Regions from separate parts of the Microbacterium sp. PRC9 genome, predicted to be linked through region 2. Evidence: riboswitches for the same ligand, from Rfam matches in the RefSeq annotation. Region 2 holds a riboswitch; each other region holds the start of a gene.
The links. Region 2 has a riboswitch for thiamine pyrophosphate ahead of Q9R33_RS13415 (ECF transporter S component). Riboswitches for the same ligand answer to the same signal wherever they lie in the genome.
Positions count from the first base shown of each region.

Region 1: it holds a riboswitch for thiamine pyrophosphate, as region 2 does, so the genes downstream of both, thiC (phosphomethylpyrimidine synthase ThiC) here and Q9R33_RS13415 (ECF transporter S component) in region 2, are expected to answer to the same signal.
Region 3: it holds a riboswitch for thiamine pyrophosphate, as region 2 does, so the genes downstream of both, thiM (hydroxyethylthiazole kinase) here and Q9R33_RS13415 (ECF transporter S component) in region 2, are expected to answer to the same signal.

Region 1 is NZ_JAUZUR010000003.1:176,666-181,901, reverse strand. It holds gene Q9R33_RS07790 (class I adenylate-forming enzyme family protein) at 1-326, opposite strand, end outside; gene Q9R33_RS07785 (biotin transporter BioY) at 323-961, opposite strand; gene Q9R33_RS07780 (TetR/AcrR family transcriptional regulator C-terminal domain-containing protein) at 1,051-1,650, shown strand; TPP riboswitch at 1,718-1,826, shown strand; gene thiC (phosphomethylpyrimidine synthase ThiC) at 1,825-3,558, shown strand; gene thiE (thiamine phosphate synthase) at 3,613-4,260, opposite strand; gene thiO (glycine oxidase ThiO) at 4,312-5,236, shown strand, end outside.
Region 2 is NZ_JAUZUR010000005.1:399,562-404,797, reverse strand. It holds gene Q9R33_RS20475 (aldo/keto reductase) at 1-1,859, shown strand, start outside; gene Q9R33_RS13425 (RbsD/FucU domain-containing protein) at 1,873-2,286, shown strand; gene Q9R33_RS13420 (D-alanyl-D-alanine carboxypeptidase family protein) at 2,305-3,954, opposite strand; TPP riboswitch at 3,992-4,101, shown strand; gene Q9R33_RS13415 (ECF transporter S component) at 4,094-4,738, shown strand; gene Q9R33_RS13410 (ABC transporter ATP-binding protein) at 4,740-5,236, shown strand, end outside.
Region 3 is NZ_JAUZUR010000002.1:252,434-257,669, forward strand. It holds gene Q9R33_RS04780 (glycosyl hydrolase family 65 protein) at 1-377, shown strand, start outside; gene thiD (bifunctional hydroxymethylpyrimidine kinase/phosphomethylpyrimidine kinase) at 488-1,963, opposite strand; gene thiE (thiamine phosphate synthase) at 1,960-2,634, opposite strand; gene thiM (hydroxyethylthiazole kinase) at 2,631-3,449, opposite strand; TPP riboswitch at 3,440-3,534, opposite strand; gene Q9R33_RS04800 (DNA polymerase III subunit gamma and tau) at 3,690-5,236, shown strand, end outside.

The DNA.
Region 1 (5,236 bases), on a different contig from region 2:
AACATCGTGAGCGAGGACACGGGCGGCGACGGCAGCGCGACCACGTCATCGAGGCCGACGGCGAGCAGCCTCGACACGGCGCCGAAGGAGTCCTCCCACGAGGAGGCGGTGCGCAGCACGATCCGCGGTCGACCCGCGCTGCCCGACGTCTGCGTCGCCCAGGCGATGCCGTCGGGAGAGCCCGCTTCGGCAGCCGCGGCGATCACCGCATCCCATTGGGCACGCGGCCAGCGCGGATCGCCCACGAGCGGGATGTCGCCGGCTTCGCGCGTCGCCCGCACGCGCTCGAGCAGGTCGGCCGCGTCGCCGGCGAGCGGGACGATCACGACACGGGTGCGGGATCGATGTCGGCGGGCTTCGTCGTCCACGCCCGGCGGAACGCGCGCGGGTATGCCCGCACGAGCGTCACCACGATTGCCGTCGCCAGCACCGCCTTCACCAGATCGCCGGGCACGAACACCAGGCTCATCAGCGCCGTCTCGGCCAGCGGCAGCCGCGTCACCAGGCTCTGCACCGGGATGCCGAGCGCGTACACGACGAGGATGCCGCCGACCACGACGCCGAGCAGCGTGCGCCAGGTCGTGGGCTTGCGGCCGCCGGCGTGAACGATGAGTCCGATCACGATGGCCCCGGCGACCCACCCGAGCAGGTATCCGGCGGACGGGCCGAAGAAGACGCCGATGCCGCCGCGTCCACCCGCGAGCAGCGGCATCCCGACCGCGACGAGGCCGAGCAGGACGGTGACCGACAGCGCGCCCAGCCACGGGCCGAGGATGGCGCCTGCGAGCATGACGCCCAGCGTCTGCGCCGTGATCGGCACCGCGCCGAGGATCGTGAAGCCGCCCGGCAGTCCGAGTACGGCGATGATCGCGGCGAACACCGCGACGCGGGCCAGCGCGGTCGCGTCGAGCGCGTGAACGCCTGTCTGCGGGGCGAGCGAAGATGCGGGGGGAGTGGCCATCGGACGAGGTCCCTTCGATGGATACAGTGGTCCTGAACGGTGTTCACTTGAACGCTGTTCACTATAACGCTGTTCAGTAGAGTGCTGTGATGGGGTCGGCGAGAGCAGGTCGGGGTCACACCCGCGACGAGGTCGCACGCACCGCGATGCGGATCCTCGACGAGTACGGCCTGCCCGACCTGACGATGCGTCGCCTCGCGGCCGCGCTGGAGGTGCAGCCGAGCGCCCTGTACTGGCACTTCCCGAACAAGCAGAGTCTGCTGGCGGAACTCTCCGACCGGATCGTCGCAGAGGTGGACTCCGGATCGGCGGATCCGGAGTGGGCCGCCCGCGTCCGCGCGGAAGCGTTCGCGCTTCGCGCCGCGCTGCTCGCTCACCGGGACGGTGCCGAACTGGTGGCGAGCACGTTCGCCCTCGGCCTGGGGTCCCGGGCCGCGCAGCACCGCCTCGCTGCGGCGATCGCCGCCGGCGGGTTCGACGATGAATCCGTTCAGCGGGCGACCGCGGTCCTGCTCCATTTCGTGCTCGGTCATGTCCTGCACGAGCAGCAACGGCAGCAGTACCGCGACCTGGGTGTCCAGGTAACCGGGATCGACGAACCGCGGCAGGACGAGGCATCGGATGCCGAGTTCGTGTTCGGCGTCGAGCTCCTCGTCGGGGGACTGCAGCTGCGCCGCGGCCACGGCTGACCGCGCGACGCCGGGACTGTGTGCGCCGGGCTCCGTCCGATCGCCTGGGGCGGATGCGGTAGCGTGGCGCTATCCACACGGGTGCCCTCGCAAGGGCTGAGATCGGGCTGACGCGGCCTGCGACCGTTCGAACCTGTCCGGGTAATGCCGGCGAAGGAAGTAGGAGTCGCCTCCATGGAGTCCGTCCATTCATCGCGCGTTCTCGCGCATCTGCACGACGGTGAACACGACATCCGGGTCCCGGTGGACCGGATCGCGCTGGAGCCGTCTCCTGACGGGTCGGTCAACGCGCCGGTGACGGTGTACCGCACCCAGGGTCCGGGCAGCGATCCGGTGCGCGGGCTCCCGCCGTTGCGGGAGCAGTGGATCTCCGCACGCGAGGACACCGAGTGCTACGACGGTCGCGACCGGGATCTGCAGGACGATGGGCGTTCCGCGGTGCGCCGGGGCGCAGCATCCGCGGAATGGAAGGGTGAGAAGCGGGCCGCGCGGCGTGCCAAGCCGGGGCGCACGATCACGCAGATGCACTACGCCCGCAGCGGGATGATCACGCCGGAGATGAGGTTCGTCGCGCTGCGGGAGGATTGCGACGTGGAGCTGGTGCGCGCCGAGGTCGCCGCCGGGCGCGCCATCATCCCCAGCAACGTGAACCACCCCGAGTCGGAGCCGATGATCATCGGCAAGGCGTTCCTGGTGAAGATCAATGCCAACATCGGCAACTCTGCCGTCACCAGTTCGATCGCCGAGGAGGTGTCCAAGCTGCAGTGGGCGACCACGTGGGGCGCCGACACCGTCATGGACCTGTCGACCGGCGACGACATCCACACGACGCGCGAGTGGATCGTCCGCAACTCGCCGGTGCCCATCGGCACGGTGCCGATCTACCAGGCGCTGGAGAAGGTGAATGGCGACGCGTCGGCGCTCACGTGGGAGGTGTACCGCGACACGGTCATCGAGCAGTGCGAGCAGGGTGTGGACTACATGACCGTCCACGCCGGAGTGCTGCTGCGGTACGTGCCGCTGACAGCCGACCGGGTGACGGGAATCGTCTCACGGGGTGGGTCGATCATCGCCGGCTGGTGCCTGGCCCACCACCAGGAGAACTTCCTCTACACCCACTTCGATGAGCTCTGCGAGATCTTCGCCCGATACGACGTCGCGTTCTCGCTCGGTGACGGGCTGCGGCCGGGGTCGATCGCCGACGCCAACGATGCCGCGCAGTTCGCCGAGCTGGACACGCTCGCCGAGCTGACGAAGCGGGCCTGGGAGTACGACGTGCAGGTGATGGTCGAGGGACCCGGGCACGTGCCGTTCCATCTGGTGCGGGAGAACGTGGAGCGGCAGCAGGAGCTGTGCGACGGTGCGCCGTTCTACACGCTGGGACCGCTGGTGACGGATGTCGCGCCCGGCTACGACCACATCACGTCGGCGATCGGGGCGACGGAGATCGCCCGCTACGGCACCGCGATGCTCTGCTACGTCACCCCCAAGGAGCACCTGGGACTGCCCAACCGTGACGACGTGAAGACCGGCGTCATCACGTACAAGATCGCCGCGCACGCCGCCGACCTGGCGAAGGGGCATCCCGGTGCCCGACTGCGGGACGACGCCCTGTCGAAGGCGCGGTTCGAGTTCCGGTGGCGCGACCAGTTCGCGCTGTCGCTGGACCCGGTGACGGCGGAGCAGTTCCACGACGAGACGCTGCCGGCCGAGCCGGCGAAGACCGCGCACTTCTGCTCGATGTGCGGTCCGAAGTTCTGCTCGATGCGGATCTCGCAAGACATCCGCGACCAGTTCGGCCTCGTCGCCGAGTCCACGCGCACGACCGGGATGGCGCAGAAGTCCGCGCAGTTCAGGGAATCCGGCGGGACGGTCTACGTGCCGACGCCCGCGCTACGCCAGCCTTAGGCACTGCGCATGGCTCACTCGAACGACCAGAGGGCCGCCGGACGCGGGGAGAGCTCAGACGAGCCCCACCGTGACAGCCGCGGGGAGGGCTGCTCGCAGCCGCCTCGCGCTGTCGGCGGGGTCGTCCGCCTCGGTGATCGCCCGGACGACGACCACCCGCTCGGCGCCGGCCGCCACGACCTCCTCGATGTTCGACAGGTCGATACCGCCGATCGCGAACCACGGACGTGCCGTGGAGATGCTCGTGGCATGGCGGACGAGCCCGGTCCCGACGGCGGCGCGCCCGGGCTTGGTCGGGGTCGCCCAGACCGGCCCGACGCAGAAGTAGTCGAGATCGTCCGCGCCGGCGGCGGCGTCGACCTGCTCGGGGGTGTGGGTGGACATGCCGACGAGCACGCGCGGTCCGACGACCCTGCGGGCAAGACGGGCGGGAAGGTCCTTCTGACCGAGGTGCAGCACGGGGGCGCCGGTGACGTGCGCGATGTCGGCGCGATCGTTGACGGACCAGAGCCGGCCGTGACGGGCGGCCGCATCCGCGAGGACGCCCAACAGGTCGAGCTGCTCGCCACCCTCCAGAGACTTGTCCCGCAACTGGATGATGTCGACGCCGCCCGCGAACGCGGCATCCACGAAATCGGCGAAGTCGCCCTGACGGGCTCGGGCGTCGGTGCAGAGGTAGAGGCGCGCGGCGGCGAGGGACATGCGCTCAGCGTAGCGACGGGCCCCCGGGGTCTTGACGGGCCGCCCGTCGATGTGGTCGTCGTCGGCGGTGGGATCATCGGGCTCAGCATCGCGTGGCGCGCGGCGCAGACCGGCCGCTCCGTGCGGCTGATCGACCCGGCGCCGGCCCGGGGCGCCACCTTCGCGGCGGCGGGGATGCTCGCCCCGGTCAGCGAGTACCACCACCAGGAGGATGCGCTCCTGCCGGCGATGCGGGAGTCCGCGGCCCGCTACCCCGAGTTCGTGCGCGCGCTCGCTCCCGCCGACGAGGTGGCGGGCTACCTCCGGAACGAGACGCTGCTGGTCGGCATCGACCACGGCGACCGGCAGGCCCTCTCCGATCTTCACACCGCGCATCGTCGTGCCGGACTCGCCGCCGAGCCCCTGACGACCCGGGAAGCGCGAACCCGCGAACCGCTGCTCGGCCCGCGGGTGACCAGCGCCTACCGCGTCCCCGGCGATCATCAGATCGACCCGCGGATGCTCACCGCACGGCTGATCGACGAGCTCACGAGGACGGTAGCGGGGAGCCGGCGGGTCGGCATCGTCCGCGTCCAGGCGGTCGCCCTCCTGCACGACGATCCGTCGGACCACGACTCGCCCGTCACCGGGGTGCGCCTGGCGGACGGGACGACGGTCGCCGGCGCCGAGGTCGTGCTCGCGAACAGTCTCGGGGCCCGGATGATCGACGGGCTGCCCGACGGTCTCGAGCTGCCGGTGCGACCCGTGTTCGGCGACATCCTCCGCCTGCGCATGCCCGACCCGACCCGCCCGCTCCTCGGGACGACGGTGCGAGCTCTGGTCCATGGCGAGAGCGTGTATCTGGTGCCCCGTGCCGACGGCACGCTCGTGGTCGGCGCGACACAGCGGGAGGACGGACTGGAGGCCGTCTCGGCGGGCGGCGTGCACCGGCTCCTCCACAATGCGCAACTGGTGCTGCCCACCGTCGCGGAACTGC
Region 2 (5,236 bases):
ACTTCCGCTACCTCACGAACGCCCTCACCCCCGAGGACGCGCTGCAGATCCTCCGCGACGCCGAGCCCGGTCGGGCCGAGCGCGAGCAGGAGCTCCTCGCCACCGGCTACCCCGCGTACACGACGAGCCCCGGCTGGCTGGGCTACTCCGACGAGAAGCTCGCGCGCCTGTGCCGGGAGGCGATCGCCGACGGCTTCGGCCAGATCAAGCTGAAGGTCGGCGCCGACCTCGATGACGACATCCGTCGCCTCCGCGTCGCGCGCGAGGTCTGCGGCGAAGGCTTCCCGATCGCGATCGACGCCAACCAGCGCTGGGAGGTGTCCGAGGCGATCGCGTGGGTGAACGCGCTCGCCGAGTTCGACCCCGCGTGGATCGAAGAGCCCACGAGCCCCGACGACGTGCTCGGTCACGCCGAGATCGCGCGCGGCATCGCGCCGGTGCGGGTCGCGACGGGGGAGCACGCGCAGAACCGCGTGATCTTCAAGCAGCTGCTGCAGGCGGGGGCGATCTCGGTCATGCAGATCGACGCGGCGCGCGTCGGCGGCGTCAACGAGAACATCGCGAACCTGCTGCTGGCGGCCAAGTTCGGCATTCCGGTGTGCCCGCACGCGGGCGGCGTCGGTCTCTGCGAGGCCGTGCAGCACCTCTCGATGTTCGACTTCGTGGCCGTCACCGGCACCCGCGAAGGCCGCATGATCGAGTACGTCGACCACCTGCACGAGCACTTCGTCGTGCCGACCGAGGTCCGCGGAGGCGTGTACGTGGCACCGACGGCGCCCGGCACCGGCATGGAGATGAAGGCCGCCAGCCGCGCCGAGTACGAGTTCGGGACCACGGTCCCCACGCCTCCTCCAACCGCCGCTGACGCGTCGGTCGGAGCCTCTGGCGCGTGGGCCCAGCCGCGGCCTGAACTCCCCGCGCTGACGCGGCTCGGGTACGGCGCAGCGAACGTCGGCAACCTCTTCCGTGAACTCAGCGACGACCAGGCCTGGGCCATCCTCGACGCGGCGTGGGAGAGCGGCATCCGCTACTACGACACCGCTCCCCACTACGGCCTGGGGCTGTCGGAGCGGCGCCTGGGCGCGTTCCTGCGGACCAAGCCGCGCGACGAGTTCGTGATCTCGACGAAGGCCGGGCGTCTGCTCCGCCCCAACCCCGATCACGACGGCGGCCTCGATCTCGTCGCCGACTTCCACGTGCCGACGACGCTGCGGCGCGAGTGGGACTTCTCCGAGGCGGGCATCAGGGCGAGCCTTGAGGAGTCCCTCGAGCGCCTCGGCCTCGACCGCGTCGACGTGCTCTACCTGCACGATCCCGAGCGCCACGACCTCGACCTCGCGCTCCGCGAGGCGTTCCCCGCGCTCGAGCAGCTGCGCGCCGAAGGCGCGGCCCGCGCGATCGGCATCGGCTCCATGGTGAGCGAGGCGCTCGCCGCGGCCGTCGAGAGCGCCGATCTCGACCTCGTCATGATCGCGGGCCGCTACACGCTGCTCGAGCAGCCGGCCGCCGACGCCGTGCTGCCCGCCTGTCATGCGCGCGGAACCGGGGTGGTCGCAGCATCCGTCTTCAACTCCGGCCTGCTCGCCAAGGACGAGCCGGAGAGATCCGACCGCTACGAGTACGGGCGGATGCCGGAACCGCTGTGGGAGCATCTGCAGGCGATCCTCGCCATATGCCGCGCGCACGACGTGCCGCTGCCCGCGGCGGCGGTGCAGTTCGCGCTGCGAGACACCGCGGTGCGCTCGGTCGTCGTGGGCGGGAGCAGGCCCGAGCACGTGCGCCGGAGCGCCGAGCTCATGGCGATCGACATCCCCGCCGCGCTGTGGGACGATCTGGCCGCCGACGGCCTCATCCGCTGACGAAGGGATCCTCATGCTCGAGGGCATCAACCCCCTGCTGACCGGGGAGCTGCTGCTCCACCTGGACCGCATGGGCCACTCCGACGCGGTCGTGATCGCCGACGCGCACTTCCCGGCGTGGGCCATCGGTGCACGCGTCATCGATCTGCCGGGAACGACGACGCCGGAGGTGCTGGCGGCGGTGCGCAGCGTGGTGTCGCTCGACGACGCACCCGCGCTGGATCTCATGGCATCGGCCGACGGCGAGGTGCTCGACGTGCAGCGCGAGCTCGCCGCCGCGGCGGGCGTCGACGATCCGCGGTACGTCGACCGGTTCGAGTACTACGAGCTCGCGAAGACCGCGTACGTCATCGTGCGCACCGGCGAGACGCGCACCTACGGCAACGCGCTGCTGCGCAAGGGCGTCGTGGGCCACCCGTCCGCCTGAGCGGATCCCTGCGGCGGCTCAGCCGTTGAGACCGAAGAGATCCAGCGGGTGCGTGAGGCGCCACCACGGCGACGGATCCGTGATCTCGGCCGCGAGCTCCAGATCGACGGTGGTGGCGTCGAGCGGTCCGGTCACGCTGAGCGAGCCGACGACATCGCCGGCGTCGCGGCTGTCACCGAGGTGGTAGCTGGTGGCGACGGTGCCGTTGCCGCCGTTCCAGAGGATCACCGAGGCGTCGCCTGACGTGACGATGTCGACCTTGTCGCCCCACAGCGTCTCGACCTGGCCGGCCACGGTGCTCGCCGTCACCGAGGGCTTGGGCTGCAGCTCCGCCTCCATCTGCGCATACAGCGCGCGCGATGCGGCGAGGCGGGCCTCGTCGTTCGGCTGACCCAGCACCGACGCATAGAGGCGCACGGTCTTGTCGCCGATCGTGACGTCTTTCGCCGAGAGCAGGTTCCAGGCGTCCAGCGTGCCGGTTTTGAGGCCGACGACGCCCGGATCGGCGAGGAGGCCGTTGGTGTTCTCGACGTGCCCGGCGCCGGGGAGGTCGACGGACTGCTTCGCGACGATCTCGGCGATGACCGGGTTGGCGAGCGCCTTCTGCGCGAGCGTCACGAGTGCCTCGGGGCTCGCGGCGTTGCGCGAGTCCATGCCGGTGGGTTCGCGGACGGTGACCCCGGGAACGCCGTGGGCGGTGAGCCAGGCGTTGGCGGCGGACGCGAAGACGGCGTCGGAGGGCCAGATGCCCTGCGCGAGCCGGTCCGCGTAGTTGTTCGCCGAGCCGATGAGCATGCCCTCGAGCATCTGGTACTGGGTGAGCGAGCCGCCGACGGGGACGTCGAGCGCCGACTCGCCGCCGGCGCGGTACTGCCAGTAGCGCGAGCGGTCGGCGGACGTGAAGCGGTACTCCGGTCCCTGCTCGCCCACGGCGAGCGGCATCTCCTCGAGCACGACCAGCGCGGTCACGATCTTGGTGATGCTGGCGATCGCGTCGGGATCGGCCGTGGAGGCGAGCGTTCCCGGGACGCCGGCGACCGCTTCGGCCGCGCTGCCCTGAGCAGGCCACGCGGGCGCGGCGGCGGGCGCCGCGATCGGCTGCACCTCCATCGCGGTGACGGTGGGGGCGACAGCGTGCAGCGGCCACAGCAGAGTCGTCGCCGCGTAGGCGCCGACGACCGCCGCGATCGCGAGCGTGGGCACCACGACGGCGGCGCGGAACGGGGAGCGGCGCGGGGCATCGGAGAGGAGGTCGGCCTCGACTGCCACGTACGGGGTCGCGGCCGCGGTCAGGTCGGCGGGGGCTGCGCCGTGCTCGACGACGGACTCGTCGACCCAGGCGAGTGCGGTGTGCCCGCCCGTGACCGCGGTGACGGTCGGGGTGCCGAGGTCGGTCGGGAGCGCGAAGCCGGACGGCTCGACGGGCTCCGCGGGGTTCCACGTCGCGACCGACGGCACCTCGGCGACGGGCACCGTGGCGATCGTCGGAGCGGCCGCGGTCACGTCCACCGCAGCGGTGGTCGACGGCGGGTAGACAGTATCCGTCTCACCCGTCTGGATCGTGAGGATGCCGCCGTCGGGCGCGTCTTCGGAACCCGAAACCGGGACGGCACCGGTCTGCACGCGTCGCGCGCGACGCGTGGGTGCAGGGGTGTCGTCCGAAGTCACCCCCCCAAAATACCTGCTGAACCGGCGGTATACTCGTCGCCAACACCACGGGAGTCCGGTGAGCCGGGCTGAGAGGAAGCGATCCACGCTTCGACCGTCGAACCTGATCCGGATCATGCCGGCGCAGGGAGGAGCTCATATGCACGCGTCCACGTCCGCATCCACCCCCGTTGCGGCTCACTCGAAGGCCCCGCGGAGCCTGCGCTGGCGGGTCGTCGACATCGTCGTCGCCGCGGTGCTCGGCGTCGCGATCGGCCTGGTCTTCTGGGCCTGGAACACCATCGGCGGTACCTGGTTCGTCGCCATGGATGGCCTCACCCCCGGTCTCGGCGGCATCGCCGTCGGCATCTGGCTCATCGGCGGCGTCATCGGCGGCCTGGTCATCCGCAAGCCCGGTGCCGCACTCCTCGTCGAGGTGATCGCCGCGCTCGTGTCGATGCTCATCGGCAACGTGTGGGGAGTCTCGACGCTCTTCTCGGGCATCGTGCAGGGCCTCGGCGCCGAGCTCGTGTTCGCGATCTTCCTCTACCGCCGCTTCACGCTGCCCGTCGCAATGCTCGCCGGCGTCGGCGCCGCGGTCGGCGCCTGGGTGTTCGAGCTGTTCTACGGCAGCTCGCCCAACATCCTGAAGACCCTCGAGTTCAACGTGATCTACCTGGTGTCGCTGGCGGTCTCGGGCGCGCTGCTCGCGGGCCTCGTCGGATGGTTCGCCGTGCGCGGGCTCGCCGCGACCGGTGCCCTCAACCGCTTCGCCGTCGGACGCGAAGCGCGCCGCGAGGTCTGACGTGACGGCGACCCGCCCCGCCCGCATCACGGCGGCGGGCTGGGGGTGGCGCTACGGCGGACGCCGGGCCGCTGCCGTCCACGACGTCTCGTTCACGATCGAGCCCGGGGAGCGCGTGCTCCTGCTCGGCGCATCCGGCGCGGGCAAATCGACGCTCCTCGCCGGCATGGCAGGTCTCCTCGGCGGCGCCGACGAGGGTGACGAGACCGGCACGCTCCTCATCGACGGTGGACGCGCCGAGGCTCACCGCGGTCGCGTCGGGCTCGTGCTGCAGGACCCCGACGCCGGGGTCGTGCTGTCGAAGGTGGGCGACGACGTGGCCTTCGGGTGCGAGAACCTCGGTGTTCCGGCCGCACAGATCCCGGCTCGGGTCGCAGAGGCGCTCGACGCCGTCGGGCTCGACGTGCCGCTGACCCGGCCCACTAAGGCGCTCTCCGGGGGACAGAAGCAGCGCCTCGCCCTCGCCGGGGTGCTGGCGATGCGGCCCGGGGTGCTCCT
Region 3 (5,236 bases), on a different contig from region 2:
TGCGCGACCACTTCGGTGAGCTGTCGTTCAATCCGCGGCTTCCCGTCTCGTGGCCGTCGCTCGAGTTCGTCCTGCACTGGCACGGCACGCGGCTGGTCGTCACGGTCACCCGTGAGGAGCTGCGTGTGCGCGCCACGGAGGGCGACCCCGTCGGCTTCAGCGTGCGAGGCGTGGGCTACGTGGTCGGTGCGGGCGAAGAGGTGGTGGCACCGCTCGACGGGCAGGGCCCGGTGATCCCGGGGCGTCCGTCGCTGCGCGAGCTCGGCGACGCGCGCCGCGAGGACGGTTCGCTGCTGTCGGCCTCGGTGCCCACCGTCACCTCGACGATCCCGATCATCGTCGGCGCCGCCGACGTCGAGCACGGCGCCGACGTCTAGCCCTGCTCCGGATCAGGAGATCCGGCGAGGACAGCACCGACTCTGCGGAATCGTCCTGTCGCCGCCGGATCTCCTGATCTCGACCACACCCTCGACGCCCTGGCCTCAACTCACGCCCGGGCGAAGAACTCCCGCTCGTGCTCCATCGAGCGTGCGAAAGCCGCGTCCATGCGCGCCCGTTCGATCGGGCCTGCCTCGAGCGCCGCCGCATCGGCGATCTCGGTCGCCCGCGCCGTCGCCGCGGTGAAGGCGGGGTCGCCGTACATCGCAAGCCAGTCGTCGTACGGGTGCTCGTCGTGTCGCCGGGTGGCGAGACGGATGCCGAGATCGGTGTAGAGCCAGAAGCAGGGGAGCAGCGCCGCGACCAGCTCGGCGTACGAGCGGGCCGACGCGTGGAGGTGGTTCGTGTACGCGAGGGTCTGCGGCGCCGGGGCTGCGACGGTCGCGCCGAGGTGCGACTCGTGCAGCCGCCGCTCCTCGACGATCGAAGATTCGGCTGACCGCGCCCAGAACGTCTGCTCCTCCGGCGTCGGTGCGAGCGCGCTCGCCTTCGCCAGCACGCGGGAGTACTCGCCGAGGTAGATCGCGTCCTGCGCGAGGTACCGCAGGAACGCCTCGCGCGGCAGCGTGCCCTCGCCGAGCCCGCGCACGAAGTCGAGGTCGTCGACGTCGGCGCGCACGGCGGACGCCTGCTCCCACGCCAGCGTCGACCACGATGCGGGGACGATGGATGCTGCGCCCCGCAGTTCGTGGAAGTGGTCGATCGGACCGTTGCCCTCGCCCACCCGCAGTGCGTCGGCGTGGGCGAGCGCGCCGGTCAGCCACGTCTTCGCGCGCCGAAGCGCCTCGGGCCAGGTCGCGCCGCCCGCGCGGAGCGTCGCCATCGCGGACGAGAGCGAGCAGCCGGTGCCGTGGGTGTGACGCGTCTCGACGCGTGCGCCGCCGACCTCGTGCACGGCGCCGTCGGCCGCCACGATCGCATCCGGGCACTCGGCGCCGTCGAGGTGCCCGCCCTTCAGCAGCACCGTCGTGCCGGTGTCGCGGGCGAGGGTCTGCGCGTCGTCGACGGCCTGCGCCCACGAGGTCGCGCGGGCGCGGCCGGTGAGAACCGCGAGCTCCGCGAGGTTCGGGGTCACGAGATCGACGTCGCGGGCGAGCTCACGGAGCGCCTCCTCGGCCGCGGGGTCGAGCAGCCGGTCGCCGCTCGTCGCCACCATCACCGGGTCGAGCACCACGATCGGCGGGCGCACGCGTCCGAGCCACCGCCGAACCGTGCCGATGATCTCCGCCGACTGCAGCATGCCGATCTTGACCGCGTCGATCTCGACGTCGTCCGACACGGCATCCAGCTGCGCGACGAGGAACTTCGTCGGCGGCACGTGCACCTCGCGCACTCCGCGGGTGTTCTGTGCCACGAGCGCGGTGACGACAGCCATGCCGTAGCCGCCGAGCGCGCCGATCGATTTGAGATCCGCCTGCACACCGGCGCCGCCGGTCGGGTCGGTGCCGGCGATGCTCAGCACCCGCGGGATCGCCACCGCGCGAACCGGCGTCGGTGCGGCAGCGGCGAACGACGTGCCGGTCACCGCGCGACCCCCTCGAGCGAGGGCGCATCGGCCGCGTCCCGCAGCGCGCGGGCCGCCGCCGCCGGGTCGTCCGCGCCGCAGATCGCGGACACGACCGCGATGCCCGCGGCTCCGGCATCGCGGAGCGCCGCGACATCCGACTCGACGACTCCTCCGATCGCGACGCACGGCAGGTCGGTGCCCGCGGCGAACGCGGCGAAGCCCTCGACGCCGAGCGCCGGCGGGTGGTCGGGCTTCGTCGACGTCGGCCGGATGACGCCGACGCCGAGGTAGTCGATCGTGCCGGAGCGGCGCAGATGTGCGGCGGCCCGGTGCTCCGCGGAGTTCGCGGTCCATCCGATCACGGCGTGCGCCCCGAGCAGCCGCCGTGCCGTCTCGGGCGGGAGGTCGCTCTGTCCCAGGTGGACGCCGTCGACGCGGGCACCGGCATCCCGGGCGGCGACGGCCACGTCGACGCGGTCGTTGACGAGGAGCAGGCAGCGGCGATCGATGACGTCCGAGAGGGCTCGCGCCTGGCGCATGAGCTCACGAGCCGTCACCGACTTCGCCCGCAGCTGCACGACGTCGACCCCCGCGCCCGCCGCAGCGTCGACCACGTCGAGCAGCCGGTCGAACGGCAGGCGGCCGTCGGTCACGAGGTGCAGCGCGAGGCGGGCGCCGAGCCCGCTCATCGGATCGCCAGCACGTCGGCGACGCGCGCGTCGAGCTCGGCCGGCTCCGCGGCCACGGCGTCGAGCGCGTCGAGGAACGCCACGGCGAACGTGCCCGGTCCCTCCGCGCGCGCGGCGGCCCGCTCCGACGCGGCCGCGTACAGGACGGATGCCGCCACCGCCGCTTCGAACGGAGCGCACACGCCGAGGAGCGCGGCCATCACCGCGCCGAGCGAACAGCCGCCGCCGGTGACGCGCGTGAGCAGCGCATCCCCGCCATGGACGCGGACCACCCGCTCGCCGTCGGTCACGAGGTCGACCGGGCCCGAGACGGCCACCACGCCGCCGGTGCGCAGCGCGAGCGACCGCGCGGCGCCGGCCGCAGCATCCGTCCCGTCCGTCGCGTCGACGCCGCGACCGCCGCCGCCCTCGCCGGCCACAGCCAGGATCTCGGAGGCGTTGCCGCGGACGATGGCGGGACGGTGCTCGAGCAGTTCGGCGGCGAGAGCCGTGCGTACGGGCAGCACTCCCACCGCGACGGGGTCGAGCACCCACGGGGTTCCAGCGCGCACGGCCTCGCGGGCGGCGTCGCGCTGCTCGGCGGTGGGGGTGCCCAGGTTCACGAGCACGCCGTCGGCGACGCCGGCGAAGAGCCCGGCCTCGCCTGGGATGTCGCACATCGCGGGGGCGGCGCCCACCGCCAGGAGCGCGTTCGCGGTGTAGTTCGTCACCACCGCGTTGGTGATGCACTGCACCAGGGGCGAGGTCTCCCGCAGCGCCGTCAGCGCGGCGGCGGGGGAGAGGGCGGACAGGTGTGCTTCGGTGCGCGCGTTCATCGCGACATCCCTTCGCTCGCATGATCGAGATCAGGTTCGACGGGTGTGTTCTCAGCCCGCCGTGCGGGCACCCCGTGTCACTGCTGAGCAATCTAGCAGGGGATCCCGACGGGTCATCGCCGTGTGTCCTCGGCGTGCACCGTGCGCGTCCGGTCCCGGTCGCCGGGCCCGTCGAGCTGCGGACGCGATGCGATGCGCCGAGCCTGCCGCAGTGTCGGCCCCACACCGTAGGCTGGGGGAGTGACCACCGCCCTCTACCGCCGCTACCGGCCCGAGTCGTTCGGCGAGATGATCGGGCAGTCGCAGGTCACCGAGCCGCTCATGACCGCGCTGCGCGGCGACCGGGTCGGTCATGCGTATCTGTTCTCGGGACCCCGCGGGTGCGGAAAGACCACGTCGGCGCGCATTCTCGCCCGCTGCCTCAACTGCGCGCAGGGGCCGACGGACACGCCGTGCGGCACGTGCGACAGCTGCGTCGAGCTCGGCCGTGGCGGCGGCGGTTCGCTCGACGTCGTCGAGATCGACGCGGCCAGCCACAACGGCGTCGACGACGCCCGAGACCTGCGCGAGCGCGCGGTGTTCGCGCCCGCCCGCGACCGCTTCAAGATCTTCATCCTCGACGAGGCGCACATGGTCACCCCGCAGGGCTTCAACGCCCTGCTCAAGCTCGTCGAAGAGCCGCCCGACCACGTGAAGTTCATCTTCGCGACGACCGAGCCCGAGAAGGTCATCGGCACGATCCGGTCGCGCACCCACCACTACCCGTTCCGACTCGTGCCCCCGGCCGCGATGCTCGAGTACGTCGAGCAGCTGTGCGCCCAGGAGGGCGTGAACGTCGAGCAGGGGGTCCTGCCGCTCGTCGTGCGCGCGGGCGGCGGATCGCCCCGAGACACCCTGTCGCTGCTCGACCAGCTGATCGCCGGCTCGGAAGACGCCAAGGTCACCTACGCCCGCGCCGTCGCGCTGCTGGGCTACACCCACGCCGAACTGCTCGACGAGGTGATCGACGCGTTCGCCGCCTCCGACGCCTCGGCCGCCTTCGCCGCGGTCGACCGCGTGGTGCAGACCGGACAGGACCCGCGTCGCTTCGTCGACGACCTGCTCGAGCGCCTGCGCGACCTCATCGTGGTGTCCGCGACCGGCCAGGGCGCCGGGGCGGTGCTGCGGGGCATCTCGGCCGAAGACCTCGCGCGCATGCAGCGCCAGGCCGACGCATTCGGTCCGTCGCGGCTGTCGCATATCGCCGACCTCGTCATCGCGACCCTCGACGACATGACCGGCGCCACCTCGCCGCGCCTGCAGCTCGAGCTGATGGTCGCCCGCGTGCTGGCGCGCGGCGCCGGCGCCGCTCCCGTCGCCGCGCCGGCGATGGCGGCTGCACTGGCCCCCGCCGCGACAGCTCCCGCAGCGACAGCTCCCGCAGCGACAGCACCTGCACCTGCAGCGCCCGCGCCTGCAGCCGCTGCTGCCGCTGCTGCCGCGCCCGCGGCCGCTGCTGCTGCGCCCGCAGTGGCGGCGGCGCCGGCTCCGGCCGCGCAGCCTGCCGAGTCTGCGCCCGTGGCTGCGCCTCCCGTCCCTGCCGGCCCGGTCACGCTCGACCGCCTCCAGCAGGCCTGGCCGCAGGTTCTCGCGCAGCTCGAGAACGTGAGCCGCTCGTCGTGGATGCTCGCTTCGGGCGCCCGCACCGTGGCGCTCGACGACGACGTGCTCACCCTCGCGTTCTCGAGCCAGAGCGACGTCGCGAAGTTCAAGCAGCTCGCCGCGGGCAAGGGCCCCAGCGAAGACCT